DNA from 2 places in the Bacillus sp. FAU18 genome. Region 1 is predicted to be linked to the other one. Evidence: a T-box and tRNA genes for the amino acid it is inferred to sense, from the RefSeq annotation. Region 1 holds a T-box; the other holds one or more tRNA genes.
The links. The T-box of region 1 lies ahead of ileS (isoleucine--tRNA ligase). A T-box ahead of a tRNA ligase gene usually reads a tRNA of that ligase, here a tRNA-Ile.

Region 1 (3,208 bases):
AGAAAAATCATTCCTCCGATTGCAATGCTGGATATTTCACCAATCGTAGCAATACTTGTGCTTCGGTTTGCGACAACCGGCTTGTGGGGACTTTATCGCATGATTGCGTTTTAATGTGACAGTTTGATAGGGGCTTGGCAGCAGCCAAGCCTCTTTACATAGAAGGGAAAGACGATGAGCGATATATATCAGCACTTCAGAAAAGACGAGCGGGCCTTTATTGACCAGGCGCTCGAATGGAAAAGAATTGTCCAGGAGCAGTACCGGATGAAGCTGACCGACTTTTTAGACCCCCGAGAGCAGGTCATCCTCTCTGCTGTTACGGGACAGGCTGATGTCGGGCTTGCTTTTTCCGGCGGCTATGACAGAGCGGAGCGAAAACGGGCGATTCTGTATCCAGAGTACATTACTCCGGAAGAATCGGATTTTGAACTGCAGGCGTTTAACGTCCGTTATGCTGACAAGTTTGTCTCAGTAGATCATCGTTCTCTGCTTGGTGCATTAATGGGCATAGGATTAAAGCGGCAAAAATTCGGTGACATCGTGTTTTCTGAGACAGCAGTGCAATTGATTGTCTCAGCCGATACCGCTGATTTTGTGGCTGCACAGCTGACCCAAGCAGGCAAAGCGGCGGTCAGCCTAGAGAAAATCGACTTGTCAGACCTTAACATTCCAGCAGTGGATGTCGAAATAAGAGATGACACGGTTTCTTCTTTAAGGCTTGACGCCGTCTGCGCCTCTATGAGCAGGCAATCCCGCCAGAAATCACAGACGCTTGTGAAAAACGGCCTTGTGAAAGTGAACTGGAAGGTGGTTGAAGATCCTTCATACATAGTCGCGGAAGGGGACATGCTGTCAATCAGAGGTTTTGGCCGGTGCAGCTTAACAAAAATCGAAGGGAAAACCAAAAAAGACAAATGGAGAGTTACGTTTGAACGACAAAAATAGTCGGTTTTTCAGTTTTTTTCTCCATCTGTGCGAAATTTGTTTTATAATGTGAACTAGATAACCGTACTGAAATGTAAAAATGGAGGTGGCATCATGCCATTAACGCCAAATGATATTCACAACAAGACGTTTACAAAAAGTTTTCGCGGATATGATGAAGATGAAGTAAATGAATTCCTAGCCCAAGTCAGAAAAGATTACGAAATTGTTCTCCGCAAGAAAACTGAGCTTGAAGCGAAAGTCAATGAGCTTGATGAAAGAATCGGACACTTTGCCAATATTGAGGAAACATTGAATAAATCCATTTTAGTTGCTCAAGAAGCGGCTGAAGACGTAAAACGCAATTCTCAAAAAGAGGCAAAGCTGATCGTTCGGGAAGCGGAGAAAAACGCTGATCGCATTATCAACGAATCGTTATCAAAATCAAGAAAAATTGCAATGGAAATTGAAGAGCTGAAAAAACAGTCTAAAGTGTTCAGAACACGTTTCCAAATGCTGATTGAAGCGCAGCTTGATCTTCTGAAAAATGACGATTGGGATCATCTCCTTGAGTATGAAGTCGACGCTGTATTTGAGGAAAAGGAATAAATTCTCTGATTATCTTGACATTTTCTTAGCATGTCGAATATAATACGTTCATAAATTCAGATGAAAAAACGGTTGAAAGGGACAGTCATGTTTCCTTCAGGCCTTCATAGCGACCCGGAGATGGTGAGAGTCCGGGATGGCCGGAATCATGTAGATCAGCCCTTTAGTTTCCTTGCTGAACTCACAGTAGGTTAGGACGTTCATCACGTTACGATGCTCAAGAGGAAAAAGTGTATGCTTGCTTTTTCTAAAAGGGTGGTACCGCGAGATAAGCTTTCTCGTCCCTTATGGGATGAGAGGGCTTTTTTTATTTTCTGAAAAAATGCAGTGGAGGAATGAAAATGGATTTTAAAGACACGCTCTTAATGCCGAAAACAGATTTCCCGATGCGTGGAAATTTGCCAAACCGTGAGCCTGACATTCAAAAAAAATGGGAGGAAGAAGATATCTACCGTCTTGTTCAGGAACGGACGAAAGACCGCCCGAAATTTGTTTTACACGACGGACCTCCGTATGCAAACGGCGACATCCATATGGGCCATGCGCTTAACAAGATTTTGAAAGACTTCATTGTCCGCTATAAATCAATGAGCGGCTACAACGCACCGTATGTGCCGGGCTGGGATACACACGGATTGCCAATTGAAACAGCTCTGACAAAAAACAAAAAGGTCAACCGCAAAGAAATGTCAGTAGCGGAATTCCGCAAACTATGCGAAGAGTACGCTTGGAAGCAAATCGAGGGACAGCGTGAGCAATTCAAACGTCTTGGTGTCCGCGGTGACTGGGAAAACCCATATGTGACATTAAAACCGGAATACGAAGCGCAGCAAATCCGCGTATTTGGTGAAATGGCAAAACGAGGCTACATTTACAAAGGCCTTAAACCGGTTAACTGGTCACCTTCAAGTGAGTCTGCTCTGGCTGAAGCCGAGATCGAATATCAAGACAAACGTTCAGCATCTATTTACGTCGCTTTTGGTGTAAAAGACGGAAAAGGCGTTCTTGAAAACGGTGAGCGCATCATCATTTGGACAACAACGCCTTGGACAATTCCGGCGAACCTCGGAATCTCAGTGCACCCTGATCTTGAGTACAGCGTGATTGCAGTAGGTGAAGACCGCTTTGTCGTAGCAAGTGCCTTAGTCGAAAATGTTGCATCGGCATGCGGATTTGATCAGTATGAAGTGACAAGAACGGTCAAAGGGAAAGACCTTGAGAACATTATCGCTGAACACCCGCTATATGGCAGAGACTCTCTCGTTATGCTTGGTGAACACGTAACAACTGATGCCGGAACAGGCTGTGTTCATACAGCTCCAGGACATGGGGAAGATGACTTTATCATCGGCCAAAAATACGGTTTAGATGTGCTTTGCCCGGTCGATGAAAAAGGTGTAATGACAAGCGAAGCTCCTGGCTTTGAAGGCATGTTTTATGATGATGCAAACAAAGCGATCACACAGCAGCTTGATGAAAAAGGCGCACTTGTGAAGCTTGAATTCATTACTCACTCTTATCCGCATGATTGGAGAACAAAAAAACCAACCATTTTCAGAGCGACAGCGCAATGGTTTGCGTCTATTAAAGATTTCAGATCAGACCTGCTGGATGCCATTAAAGAAACCAAATGGGTTCCTGAATGGGGCGAGCAGCGTTTGCACAACATGGT
Region 2 (3,208 bases), on a different contig from region 1:
CGAACGCTGGCGGCGTGCCTAATACATGCAAGTCGAGCGGACAGATGGGAGCTTGCTCCCTGATGTTAGCGGCGGACGGGTGAGTAACACGTGGGTAACCTGCCTGTAAGACTGGGATAACTCCGGGAAACCGGGGCTAATACCGGATGGTTGTTTGAACCGCATGGTTCAAACATAAAAGGTGGCTTCGGCTACCACTTACAGATGGACCCGCGGCGCATTAGCTAGTTGGTGAGGTAACGGCTCACCAAGGCGACGATGCGTAGCCGACCTGAGAGGGTGATCGGCCACACTGGGACTGAGACACGGCCCAGACTCCTACGGGAGGCAGCAGTAGGGAATCTTCCGCAATGGACGAAAGTCTGACGGAGCAACGCCGCGTGAGTGATGAAGGTTTTCGGATCGTAAAGCTCTGTTGTTAGGGAAGAACAAGTACCGTTCGAATAGGGCGGTACCTTGACGGTACCTAACCAGAAAGCCACGGCTAACTACGTGCCAGCAGCCGCGGTAATACGTAGGTGGCAAGCGTTGTCCGGAATTATTGGGCGTAAAGGGCTCGCAGGCGGTTTCTTAAGTCTGATGTGAAAGCCCCCGGCTCAACCGGGGAGGGTCATTGGAAACTGGGGAACTTGAGTGCAGAAGAGGAGAGTGGAATTCCACGTGTAGCGGTGAAATGCGTAGAGATGTGGAGGAACACCAGTGGCGAAGGCGACTCTCTGGTCTGTAACTGACGCTGAGGAGCGAAAGCGTGGGGAGCGAACAGGATTAGATACCCTGGTAGTCCACGCCGTAAACGATGAGTGCTAAGTGTTAGGGGGTTTCCGCCCCTTAGTGCTGCAGCTAACGCATTAAGCACTCCGCCTGGGGAGTACGGTCGCAAGACTGAAACTCAAAGGAATTGACGGGGGCCCGCACAAGCGGTGGAGCATGTGGTTTAATTCGAAGCAACGCGAAGAACCTTACCAGGTCTTGACATCCTCTGACAATCCTAGAGATAGGACGTCCCCTTCGGGGGCAGAGTGACAGGTGGTGCATGGTTGTCGTCAGCTCGTGTCGTGAGATGTTGGGTTAAGTCCCGCAACGAGCGCAACCCTTGATCTTAGTTGCCAGCATTCAGTTGGGCACTCTAAGGTGACTGCCGGTGACAAACCGGAGGAAGGTGGGGATGACGTCAAATCATCATGCCCCTTATGACCTGGGCTACACACGTGCTACAATGGACAGAACAAAGGGCAGCGAAACCGCGAGGTTAAGCCAATCCCACAAATCTGTTCTCAGTTCGGATCGCAGTCTGCAACTCGACTGCGTGAAGCTGGAATCGCTAGTAATCGCGGATCAGCATGCCGCGGTGAATACGTTCCCGGGCCTTGTACACACCGCCCGTCACACCACGAGAGTTTGTAACACCCGAAGTCGGTGAGGTAACCTTTTAGGAGCCAGCCGCCGAAGGTGGGACAGATGATTGGGGTGAAGTCGTAACAAGGTAGCCGTATCGGAAGGTGCGGCTGGATCACCTCCTTTCTAAGGATATTATACGGAATATAAGACCTTGGGTCTTATAAACAGAACGTTCCCTGTCTTGTTTAGTTTTGAAGGAACTTTGTTCCTTGAATAAGTTAAGATGGGCCTGTAGCTCAGCTGGTTAGAGCGCACGCCTGATAAGCGTGAGGTCGGTGGTTCGAGTCCACTCAGGCCCACCATCTTATATAACGGGGCCTTAGCTCAGCTGGGAGAGCGCCTGCTTTGCACGCAGGAGGTCAGCGGTTCGATCCCGCTAGGCTCCACCAACGTGTTCTTTGAAAACTAGATAACAGTAGACATCACATTCAATTAGTAATACAAGATATCACATAGTGATTCTTTTTAACGGTTAAGTTAGAAAGGGCGCACGGTGGATGCCTTGGCACTAGGAGCCGATGAAGGACGGGACGAACACCGATATGCTTCGGGGAGCTGTAAGCAAGCTTTGATCCGGAGATTTCCGAATGGGGAAACCCACCACTCGTAATGGAGTGGTATCCATATCTGAATTCATAGGATATGAGAAGGCAGACCCGGGGAACTGAAACATCTAAGTACCCGGAGGAAGAGAAAGCAAATGCGATTCCCTGAGTAGCGGCGAGCGAAACGGGATTAGCCCAAACCAAGAGGCTTGCCTCTTGGGGTTGTAGGACACTCTGTACGGAGTTACAAAGGAACGAGGTAGATGAAGAGGTCTGGAAAGGCCCGCCATAGGAGGTAACAGCCCTGTAGTCAAAACTTCGTTCTCTCCTGAGTGGATCCTGAGTACGGCGGAACACGTGAAATTCCGTCGGAATCCGGGAGGACCATCTCCCAAGGCTAAATACTCCCTAGTGACCGATAGTGAACCAGTACCGTGAGGGAAAGGTGAAAAGCACCCCGGAAGGGGAGTGAAAGAGATCCTGAAACCGTGTGCCTACAAGTAGTCAGAGCCCGTTAACGGGTGATGGCGTGCCTTTTGTAGAATGAACCGGCGAGTTACGATCCCGTGCAAGGTTAAGCAGAAGATGCGGAGCCGCAGCGAAAGCGAGTCTGAATAGGGCGCATGAGTACGTGGTCGTAGACCCGAAACCAGGTGATCTACCCATGTCCAGGGTGAAGTTCAGGTAACACTGAATGGAGGCCCGAACCCACGCACGTTGAAAAGTGCGGGGATGAGGTGTGGGTAGGGGTGAAATGCCAATCGAACCTGGAGATAGCTGGTTCTCTCCGAAATAGCTTTAGGGCTAGCCTCAAGGTAAGAGTCTTGGAGGTAGAGCACTGATTGGACTAGGGGCCCCTACCGGGTTACCGAATTCAGTCAAACTCCGAATGCCAATGACTTATCCTTGGGAGTCAGACTGCGAGTGATAAGATCCGTAGTCGAAAGGGAAACAGCCCAGACCGCCAGCTAAGGTCCCAAAGTATACGTTAAGTGGAAAAGGATGTGGAGTTGCTTAGACAACCAGGATGTTGGCTTAGAAGCAGCCACCATTTAAAGAGTGCGTAATAGCTCACTGGTCGAGTGACTCTGCGCCGAAAATGTACCGGGGCTAAACGTATCACCGAAGCTGCGGACTGTTCTTCGAACAGTGGTAGGAGAGCGTTCTAAGGGCTGTGAAGCCAGACCGGAAGGACTGGTGGAGCGCTTAGAAGTGAGAATGCCGGTATGAGTAGCGAAAGAGGGGTGAGAATCCCCTCCACCGAA

Region 2: it encodes a tRNA-Ile, which carries the amino acid that the T-box ahead of ileS (isoleucine--tRNA ligase) is inferred to sense. The anticodon was not compared.

Annotation. Positions count from the first base shown of each region.
Region 1 is NZ_JBVYHZ010000003.1:884,449-887,656, forward strand. Features, by position in the region: gene AC0OMU_RS04915 (YggT family protein) at 1-114, shown strand, start outside; gene AC0OMU_RS04920 (YlmH family RNA-binding protein) at 175-948, shown strand; gene divIVA (septum site-determining protein DivIVA) at 1,042-1,536, shown strand; T-box leader at 1,599-1,825, shown strand; gene ileS (isoleucine--tRNA ligase) at 1,878-3,208, shown strand, end outside.
Region 2 is NZ_JBVYHZ010000004.1:9,370-12,577, forward strand. Features, by position in the region: rRNA gene AC0OMU_RS11040 (16S ribosomal RNA) at 1-1,521, shown strand, start outside; tRNA gene AC0OMU_RS11045 (tRNA-Ile) at 1,624-1,700, shown strand; tRNA gene AC0OMU_RS11050 (tRNA-Ala) at 1,712-1,787, shown strand; rRNA gene AC0OMU_RS11055 (23S ribosomal RNA) at 1,869-3,208, shown strand, end outside.